Regions from separate parts of the Roseomonas gilardii genome, predicted to be linked through region 1. Evidence: riboswitches for the same ligand, from Rfam matches in the RefSeq annotation. Region 1 holds a riboswitch; each other region holds the start of a gene.
The links. Region 1 has a riboswitch for cobalamin ahead of RGI145_RS14025 (CbtB domain-containing protein). Riboswitches for the same ligand answer to the same signal wherever they lie in the genome.

Region 1 (3,321 bases):
CGGGGCCGGTATGGGGGCTGCCACCTGCGACCGCTTTGGCTTTCGCTCTCCTGGCAGCGAGTCTTCTGACGACGCGGACCCTTTCGGTCGGAGCCAAGTCCGCTTCCCCTTGCCAAGGATGCGCCGGCTCGTTCGAGAGGGGAAGGGGGCCGTGGGCAAGGCCAGGACCCCCGGTGGCGTCAGCCGAAATGCCGCAGATAGGCGGCCTTGACCGGATCGGTGCCTTCGGCTCCGCGCCAGGCGAGATAGGAGCCGGCGCCCAGGGCCAGGATGTTCAGCAGCGGGTTGGGCCGGGGCTTCGCGCCGGCGGCGGCGAGCGCGAGGCCGGCCACGACATAGATGGCGCGCTGGCCCAGGCTGAGCGTGGCATCGCCATCCCCGTTGGTGCGGGCAGGAAGCTGACTGTCATAGGGCTGGTTGCCATAGGGCATGGGCTGGGTGGCTGGCTGGTCCATGGTCTGGATCCCCTTGTCCGGAGGTGGTGCTCGCGCCGTGCCGGGCGCCGTCTCCCGGACAACACCGCAGCCGGGGGAGGGTTCCATGCTGTGCCGCCGGGAGGCGGGCGGTGCGGGAAAGGCCGCGCGGGGCGGCCTTTCCGCTGTCACGGGCCGCGTCAGGCCGTCTGCCGGGCGGGCCGGCCATAGAGCCAGCCGGCGGTGGTGCCCAGGACGGCCCAGAAGAGCAGGCTCGTCGCCGTGGCGGTCACCAGGAAGCGCCGCGCCAGGTCCGGTGGGGCGAGGGCGGCGTGTTCCGCCGGCTGCGGCGCACCGACGAGGTGCGGCAGGAGCAGGAGGAGGATCGCCAGCGCGGCCCAGCCCGGCTTCCGGGTGAAAGCGATCAGCGCCAGTGCCATGGCGGTCAGGGCGGCGGTGGCCAGCCACCAGAGCTGCCGCTCGGCCAGGGGTGCGGCCTCGGTGCCGGGAAGTTCCGGCGGTAGGCCGAGGCCCGGGGCCAGGGTGAAGACCGCGAAGCCGGCCAAGCCCCAGAACAGGCCCTGGCGCCAGCCGATGGAACGGTCGCCACCAGGTGGTGCGCGTAGGGCGAAGCCCGAGACCAGGAGGAGAGCGAAGCCGATCCCGGTCAGCAGGTCTGCCAGCAGGGTGTAGGCGATGCGTTCCGCGCCATCGGCAGGTGACCAGCCCTCGTCGTCATGCGCATGGGCCTCCTGGGAGAGCGGCGCGGAGGCGTGGTCTTGAGACGGGGCTGTCGTGGCGTGGTGGGCAGGAGCCTCGGCGGCCTGCTCGTAGGTTTCGGCCTGCAGGATGATCGGCACGGTGCCGAGATTGTGCAGCACCGTGGCCACCGCGCCGGACAACAGCCCGGCCAGCAGGGCGGTGAGGAGGATTCTCGGGAAGAACTGCATGACCATGCCTCAGTGGCAGGGGAAGCCATTCGAATGGCGCGTGTCATGCGCGGCATTGTGCAGGGCATTGGCATGGGCGAAGCCGACGCCCCAGAGCAGCACGGCCCCCAGTGCGGCGCTGAGCAGGACGGCGAGGAGGCGGGAAGCGGGTCGGGCGGCGAGGCCGGCGGGGTGGGACAGGCTGTTGTGCATCGTGATGTCTCCGGCCGCCGCGCCCCGCGGGGGCCATGAAGGTGTGTCGCTGTGCCGGCAGGTCTCCTGGCTCGCGGCGCGTTGGCGGGCGGCCTGCCTTCCCGGAAGCCCGTGGGCTTCCAGTGGCCCACCCCTCGGCGGAGGTGGAAAGGCCGCCAGCTCGCCGCTGACAGTTGCGGGGGCAGCCGCCGACTTGCCCGTATGGAGCGGGCGCACGGCGTTCCCTTTTCGCCCGCTCGCGCGGGACCGGCACGGGGCGAGGTTAGGGGTGAAGGGGGTCAGGAAGGAAGAGCTGGTTCGCGGCCCAGGGGCGCGGCGGTTTCCAGGGTCAGGTACGGGGCGGGATGGTGTGCCCGCAGGGGTGGCGGGGTCGAGCGGGGGCGCATGGCAGGCGCGCGGAGTCCGGAGAGGCCGTTACGAAGCGCGGGACCTATGGTTTGTGGGAAATTTTCCCACGGAGTAAACGCGGCGTGTCTGACCATGACGGTATGCCGAATCGGTGGCAGGCCTTCCGGAAGCGGCCGTCCGGAGGCGCATTGGGGCGGCGATGGAAGCGCCCATGGCGGCGGCTGGGGAAGGCCCTGCTGCGCAGTCGGGCGGTGACCTGGCTTCCTTCCTGCTATCTGACCCTCTGCCAGCGGACGATCCGCTGGGAGCTGCGCGGCACGGAGCATCTGCGTGAACTGACGGACCGGGAGCAGGGCTTCGTGCTGGCCTTCTGGCATGAATGCCTGCCGCTGATGCCGCTGGCCTGGAGTGCCTTCTGGCAGTCGGCGCAGGCCGGGGTGCCGCGCAAGCAGGGGCTGGTGCTGGTTTCGCGCAGCCGCGACGGTGGCATGATCGGGCGCATGCTGCAGCGCTTCGGCCTGTGCGCCGTGGCGGGCAGTTCCTCGCGTGGCGGCACGGTGGCGGCCCGTCGGCTGCTGGACGGGCTTCGCCAGGGTTCGATCGCCGTGGTGGTGCCGGACGGGCCGCGCGGGCCGCGGCGGCGGGTGTCGGAGGGCGCGGTGCGGCTGGCCGCCATGGCCGGTGTGCCGGTGGTCCCCTGCGCGGCGCATGCCCTGCCGATGCACCGGATCGGCACCTGGGACCGGATGCTGATCCCCTTGCCCTTCGCGCGGGGTGTGGCGGTGGCCGGGCGGCCGATCCTGCCCGATGGGGGGACGGCTGCCTTTCACGCGGCGGTGCTGCAGGACGCGCTGGACATGGCTGCCGATCGGGCAGCCGAGGCGGTGTGCGCGTGATCGGCCAGATGCAGGGCGGGGGCGACGATCGGGAGGCACCGATTCGGGGCGTGCTGGCGCAGGGTGTGCCGATGAACCGGCCCGGGGGCGGGATCCCGGCGAATGATGCCGGGTGGGGGGCAGGCGATCTGCCCTGGACGGTGCGGGAGCCGATCCGTCAGGGGGGCTGGCGGCGCATGGGCAATTTCCCCGGCCTCCAGAACGTGCCGGTGCTGGTGCTGGATGTGATCCTGGGCGAGGTGCCGGCGGTGTTCCGCTGGCTGCCGCGCAGCACGGGGACGACGGAGGCGCGGCGGGGGGAATTCGCCTGGTTCGCGCCGGGCGGGGTGCGCATCGCGCCCATCGGCTGGAAGCCGCTGCCGGAGGGTGGCGCCTGGCCATGAGGGGGCGGATGCGCGGGTTCCGTATGCCGCCGGGCGTCATGTTACAGGACATGAGGCGCCATGGGATCTGCCGCGTAGGCGCGTCGCTTGTGGCGGAGGAGGAGGGTTCCGCATCCTGCCCGCGCAGATCGGGGGAGCA
Region 2 (3,321 bases), 850 kb from region 1:
ATGATCCCGGCGGAAAGGGTGGACTGGCTGACGGCGCAGGCGGAGGCGGCGCGGCCGAAATGGCCGTGATCCGCCAGGGCGACGAGGTAGCGGAGCTGTTGCGGACTGGGATAGGCGGTCATCGGCGCAGTCGATCATAAGGACGAAAACTATTCATTTGAACCCTTGCTGCACCTGCGTCATACCCGGCCACGGCGCGGGGGCGGGAATCAGCCTCCGACCGGATGGGTCAGAGGGATTGTCCTTGGGGATCGCCCTTGGGGATCGCCCTCGCGGCGCCGTCCGGAAGCGACCGAATTCTTTTGGGAAGAGGATCACTGCATGCTGACCGTCGGCGACAAGTTCCCGTCCTTCCAGCTCACCGCCGTGAAGGGTGGCCCCGAGGGGCTAAACATGAACACCGCCTTCACCGAGGTCTCCGATGCCTCCGAGGCCGGCAAGTGGAAGATCGTCTTCTTCTGGCCGAAGGACTTCACCTTCGTCTGCCCGACCGAGATCGTGGCCTTCGGCAAGCTGAACACGGATTTCAGCGACCGTGACGCCGTCGTCTATGGCGTGTCGATCGACAGCGAGTTCGTGCACATGAACTGGCGCACGCACCATGCCGACCTGAAGGACCTGCCCTTCGCCATGCTCGCCGACATCAAGCGCGAGCTGTCGACGGCCTGCGGCATCCTCGACAAGAACGCCGGCGTGGCGCTGCGCGCGACCTTCATCGTGGACCCGGAGGGGATCATCCGCTTCGCCTCCGTCAACGACCTGAACGTCGGCCGCAACCCGCAGGAAGTGCTCCGCGTCCTCGACGCGCTGCAGACGGACGAGCTGTGCCCCTGCAACTGGAAGCAGGGCGAAGAGGTCCTGAAGCCGGCCGCCTGAGGCCCGCTTCCACGGATTGACCGCGCTCCGGGGGTTTCGCGCCCCCGGGGACGGTGTGCCGAGCCGGCCGCCCCGTTCCCCCGTCCAGGGAGAACCGTTCCGCGAAAGCCGCGGGAACCGGGCGCATGGGCGCCCCCGAGGGCCGGCTCCGCCCACCGAACACAACCGGAGAGGAGTTCACAGGATGTCGCTCGACGCCCTGCGCAACATGCTGCCCGAATATGCCAAGGACCTGAAGCTGAACCTCGGCTCGCTCGCCGCCGAGACGCTCCTGACGGAGCAGCAGCTGGCCGGCACCTTCATCGCCAGCGCGCTCGCCTCGCGCAATGCCGCGGTGACGAAGAACATCGTCGCCGAGTTCGGCCCGAAGCTGTCGCCCGAGGCGCTGAACGCGGCCAAGGCGTCGGCGGCGATCATGGGCATGAACAATGTCTATTACCGCTTCACGCATCTGGTGCATGGCGACTACGCCACCATGCCGGCCAAGCTGCGCATGAACGTCATGGCCCGGCCGGGCGTGGAAAAGGTGGATTTCGAGCTCTGGTCGCTCGCCGTTTCCGCCATCAACGGCTGCGGCATGTGCATGGAGAGCCACGAGAAGGTGGTGCGCCAGCATGGGATGACGCAGGAGCAGGTGCAGGCTTCCGTGCGCATCGCCTCGGTGGTGCATGCCGTCGCGGCGGTGCTGGACGGCGAGGCCGCGCTAGCGGGCTGAGGACCCTTTCCACCCCTCCGGAGGGTGGATGGCCAAGGATCGGGAAGGGCCGGTGCCGGACAGGGCACCGGCCCTTTTCCGTTCCGGCCTCCGCGGAGCCCGCCGCCCCTTCCGGGAAGGCCGCGCCTCCCCTACACCGGAGGGCGATGGTTCCCTCGCGGATTAAAACGGGAACATGGTGCGAAGCCATGGCTGCCCCCGCAACTGTCGGCGCCGAGCCACCGCCAAGGGCCACCGGGTTCACCCCCGGGAAGGCGGCGGATGGTGATGACGCGCGAGCCAGGAGACCTGCCATCATTGACGTCAGCGCGGCCACGCCGGACGGGGTGTTCCGGCGGAGCAGAAGGGACGAAGGCCCACCCCGGCGACGGGGTGCGGGGCCGGGAGACCGGGGCCGTGATGACAAGAAGACGTCAGGAGAAACCCCATGTCCGCCAGCACAGCCACCCGCGACGCCGCCCGTACGGGGGCCGATGGCAGGCCCTGCCAGCCGCCCGCCTTTCCATCCTTCCGCGCCGACCATGTCGGCAGCCTGCTGCGCCCCGCCGCGCTGCGTGAGGCCCGCCAGGCGCGCGCCGAAGGGAAGCTCTCCGCCGAGGCGCTGCGCCAGGTGGAGGACGAGCAGATCGCCCGGGTGGTGGCGAAGCAGGAATCGGTCGGCCTGCGCGCCGCCACGGATGGCGAGTACCGCCGCGCCTACTGGCATTACGACTTCCTGGGCGGGCTGGACGGGATCGAGATCTACGAGCCCGAGGACAAGGTCCAGTTCAAGGGCGCGACGCTCGGCCACAAGCTGCGGGTGAACGGCCGGATCGGCTGGAAGCCCAGCATGATCGAGGATTTCCGCTTCACCGCCGGCTGCACCTGCAACGCCATCGCCAAGCAGACCATCCCCTCCCCCAGCGTGGTGCATTTCCGCGGCGGGCGGGAGGCGATCGCGCGCGACGTGTATCCGGACATGGACGGGTTCTTTGACGATCTGGGGCGGACCTATGAGGAGGCGGTGAAGGCCTTCCATGCCGCCGGCTGCCGCTATCTCCAGCTCGACGAGGTCAACATCGCCTATCTGTGCGATCCGGAGCAGATCGAGGGGCTGAAGCGGCGCGGCGAGCATGTGGAGGGGCTGCTCGACATCTATGCCGGCATGATCAACCGCGCGACCCGGGCGCGGCCGGCCGGCATGGCGATGAGCATGCATCTTTGCCGGGGCAACTTCCAGTCCACCTTCGTGGCCTCCGGCGGCTATGAGCCGGTGGCCGAGGTGCTGTTCAACGCCATCGACATCGATGCCTATTTCATGGAGTTCGACGACGAGCGTTCGGGCGGCTTCGAGCCGCTGCGCTTCGTGCCACGCGGGAAGAAGGTCGTCGTGCTGGGCATCGTCACCAGCAAGAACGGCGTGCTGGAAAGCAAGGACGAGCTGAAGCGCCGCATCGACGAGGCGGCGAAGTTCCTGCCGCTGGAGCAGCTCGCCATCAGCCCGCAATGCGGCTTCGCCAGCACCCAGGAGGGGAACAAGCTCTCCGAGGACCAGCAATGGGCCAAGCTGCGGCTCTGCGCCGAACTGGCCGAGGAAATCTGGGGTCGCTGAGGCCGGGATCAGCGGGATCGGGGCGGCGCGTCCGCCCCACTTTCCCGAAGGCATGGCCGGAAGGGTGACGGCGGGGCACCGCTGGCCATGCCAGCCCCGCAACAAGCGCGGGGCGACCGGGAGTGTCCGTGACCGGCGC
Region 3 (3,321 bases), 1.2 Mb from region 1:
CGGTCATCGCCGCCGTCACCGCGAAGAGCAGGGCGCGCACCCGCCCCACCGGGATGCCCAGCGTCATCGCCGCATCGGCGCCGAAGGTGAAGGCATCCAGCGCCCGGGCCTGGAACAGGCAGACGAGGCTCGCCACCAGCACGGCCGGCGCCGCGAGGGCGAGGTCGGGCCAGCGCACGCCGCTCAGATTGCCGAGCAGCCAGAACATCACCCCGCGCGCCTGTTCCGCATTCGCGGCGGTGGTGACGACATAGGCGGTGATGGCGTTGAAGAGCTGCGAGGCGACGACGCCGGCCAGGATCACCCGCTCCGCCCCGCCGCCGGAGGCCGAGGCCAGGGCGGCCACGGCCAGCAGCGCGGCCAGCGCGCCGAAAAAGGCACCGCCGGAGAGCGAGACCAGCCCGCCCCCCAGGCCCAGCACCACCACCGCCACGGCGCCGGTCGAGGCGCCGGCGGAGATCCCCAGCACATAGGGCTCCGCCAGCGGGTTGCGCAGCAGCGCCTGCAGCACCGCCCCCGCCACCGCCAGCCCGCCGCCGAGACAGGCCGCCATCAGCGCGCGGCTGAGCCGGTAATCCCAGATCACCCCCTCCTGGATTCGGCTGACCTCGTAGCCCGCGCCGAGCAGCCGGTTGGCCAGCGCCTTGAACGTGGTGACGAGGGGCACCGGCATCTCGCCCACCGAGACGGCCAGGGCGACGCAGAGACCGAGCAGCAGCAGCGCCAGCAGGGCCAGCACCAGCCGCGCCACCTGACCGGTGGCGCCGGGCCGGGCCGTCACCAGGCCGCGGATCGCCGGCCGGGCGGCTTCCAGCGGCAGCCCGTCGCTGGCCAGGCCGCTCACGGCTTCGTCCCGCTTCCCTGGGCCTGCTCCTGCTTCTCCAGGGCCTGGATGCCCCTGGCCACGGCCTCGATGCCGTCGATGGTGCGCAGCGTCGGGTTCATCGACTGCGCCCCCACCACCACGAAGCGCCGCGCCTGCACCGCCGGCATCTGGCTGGTGACCGGGTCCGTCTCCAGGAACTGGCGCTTGACGCTCACGTCGTCGGCGGGGAAGCGGCGGCGCGTCATCTCGCCCATCACGATCACCGCGGGGTTGGCGGTGGCGATGGCCTCCCAGCTCACGGTCGGCCATTCCTCGGTCGTCCGGATGACGTTGCGCAGGCCCAGCAGCCGCGCGATGTAGCCCGGCGCGCCATTGGTGCCGGCCACGAAGGCATCGCCCTTCACGTCGCGGCTGGAGAACCAGAAGACCACCGGCAGGCCCTGCGCCTTCACCGAGGCGACCGCCGCCACCGCATCGGCCTCGCGCTTCCTCAACTGCGCCACCAGCGCGGCGCCGCGATCCCGCACGTCGAAGATCGCGGCGAGCTCCTCGATCTCCTGGTAGAGCAGCTCCATCGTGTAGGGCTGGCTCCGCACCCCGTCGCCGCTGCCGGAATTGTCCTTGCCCGTGCAGTCGGAGGGCGAGATGTAGGTGGGGATGCCGAGATCGGTGAACTGCTCCCGCCGTCCGACCCGGCCGCGCGGCCCGACATGCCATTCGAGCTGCACGGTGACGAGGTCCGGCTCCTTCCCCACCACAGATTCGAAGCTCGGGTCATTGTCCGCGAGGCGCGGGACCCTGGCATTCTCCCCGGCGAACTGCGGCAGCACCGGCTCCACCCAGAGCGCGGTGCCGGCGATCCGGTCGCCGAGGCCCAGGGCGTAGAGGATCTCCGTCTCCGACTGGCCGATGGAGACCACCCGGCGCGGTGCCTTGGGGAAGGTCAGGTCCAGCCCGCAGTTGCGCAGGGTCAGCGGGTAGCGGGTCGGCTCCGCGGCCGCCGGCGGCACCATGGCGCCGGACAGGGCAAGGCCAGCCCCGAGGGCGAGGCCGCCAAGGCGCCGCAGCGCCCTGCCCCGGCGCGGGCCGGCCAGGGCGGAAAGCATCGGAAAGGACGGCATGAATCAGGCTCCCGCCTCCGGAGCACCCCGCCCGGCGGCCTGGTGAAGCGACGACGGCAGGTCTCCTGGCTCGCGGCTTCCGGCATCGGCGCGGGACGCCATGCCGGCTTCGCCAGCCCTGTCTTCCCGGGCCCCGGCCTCCTTGCGGAGAGGCGAGGGCTCAGTGACCCGCCAGGCCGTCTCCGGAAGGGGCGGCAGGGCGGACGGGCCAGCGGGGAACCGCTGACAGTTGCGGGGGCAGCGGCCGACTTGCTCCCGGGCGCGAGGCCCGGCCGGAGCGCACGGCCTTCCCTTTTCACCCGCTCGCGCGGGACCGTCGACGGGCCAACCTATCCCGCGCATGGGCCGGCGGGCAAGGCGAAGCCGCGACCGCCGCGGCACGCCATCCCTCACCCCATCCCGCAGCACGGGCACGCCGGCCAGCACATGCGGCAGCGGCGTGCCGTGGCGCTGCCGGTGCGCGGCGTCGAAACCCGCGCGCTCCAGCGCCTCGCAACGGTCGAGATGGCGCAGCAGCAGCCGCTCCGCCCGTTCCGAGGAGGCATGGCGGCGGCGCCACAGGCGCCAGAGGAGATGCGCGTTCACGGCCCAGGCGTCATAGGCATGCTCCCGCATCCGCTGGCGCACGGCGGGCGGCAGGGCGTCGAAGCAGGCCCATTCGTCGCCGCCCCAGCGGCGCCAAAGCGTTTCCCGGACGGTGTTGTCGTTTCCCGCCACGCCGCTCAGCCCCAGGCTGGGAAAGGGTCCGGCAGCCGGGCCCAGGCGCGCGGCCCGTGCCGCATCTCCGCATCGGTCAGCAGGCAGGCATCGAGTTGCCGGCGCAGCGCCGCCTCGTCCATGCCGGCGCCGATGAAGACCACCTCCTGCCGCCGGTCGCCGAAGGGCTCCCGCCACTGGGCACGGATGCCGTCTCGCCATTCCGGGTCCCCGGGCCAGCGGGCGGGGTCCACGGCCGCGAACCAGTGGCCCGCCGCCTCGTGCCGCCCGACCTGCCCGGCCAGTTGCCAGGAGCCCGCCCAGCCCATGCGCGTGGCCAGCCAGAAGAAGCCCTTGGCCCGCACCACGCCCGGCAGGTCGGATTCGATCAAGGCCTTCCACCGCGCCGGATGCAGCGGGTGCCGCGCCCGCCAGACGAAGGAGCGGATGCCGAACTCCTCGCTTTCCGGCAGGTGCCCGCCCGCCAGGGCCTGGGCCCAGCCCGCCGCGCGCTGCGCCCGCGCGAAGTCGAAGCGCCCGGTTCCCAGCACCTCGGGCAGCGGGACGCGGCCATGGTCGGCGGCGAGGATGGCGGCCGTGGGGTTGAAGGTGGCGAGCAGCGCGGCCAGCCGTTCCCGCTCCGCCGCGTCCATGCGGTCGGTCTTGTTGATCACCAGC

Region 2: linked by a shared signal. The riboswitch ahead of RGI145_RS10010 (5-methyltetrahydropteroyltriglutamate--homocysteine S-methyltransferase) and the one ahead of RGI145_RS14025 (CbtB domain-containing protein) in region 1 are both predicted to bind cobalamin.
Region 3: linked by a shared signal. The riboswitch ahead of RGI145_RS19365 (ABC transporter substrate-binding protein) and the one ahead of RGI145_RS14025 (CbtB domain-containing protein) in region 1 are both predicted to bind cobalamin.

Annotation. Positions count from the first base shown of each region.
Region 1 is NZ_CP015583.1:3,043,839-3,047,159, reverse strand. Features, by position in the region: gene RGI145_RS14035 (hypothetical protein) at 180-455, opposite strand; gene RGI145_RS14030 (CbtA family protein) at 614-1,363, opposite strand; gene RGI145_RS14025 (CbtB domain-containing protein) at 1,373-1,555, opposite strand; cobalamin riboswitch at 1,595-1,821, opposite strand; gene RGI145_RS14020 (lysophospholipid acyltransferase family protein) at 2,155-2,799, shown strand; gene RGI145_RS14015 (hypothetical protein) at 2,796-3,182, shown strand.
Region 2 is NZ_CP015583.1:2,191,758-2,195,078, forward strand. Features, by position in the region: gene RGI145_RS09995 (LysR substrate-binding domain-containing protein) at 1-122, opposite strand, end outside; gene RGI145_RS10000 (peroxiredoxin) at 322-876, shown strand; gene RGI145_RS10005 (alkylhydroperoxidase, AhpD family) at 1,061-1,591, shown strand; cobalamin riboswitch at 1,722-1,901, shown strand; gene RGI145_RS10010 (5-methyltetrahydropteroyltriglutamate--homocysteine S-methyltransferase) at 2,019-3,182, shown strand.
Region 3 is NZ_CP015583.1:4,288,911-4,292,231, forward strand. Features, by position in the region: gene RGI145_RS19360 (FecCD family ABC transporter permease) at 1-844, opposite strand, end outside; gene RGI145_RS19365 (ABC transporter substrate-binding protein) at 841-1,947, opposite strand; cobalamin riboswitch at 1,986-2,280, opposite strand; partial or broken gene RGI145_RS25870 (DUF6525 family protein) at 2,485-2,664, opposite strand; gene zigA (zinc metallochaperone GTPase ZigA) at 2,670-3,321, opposite strand, start outside.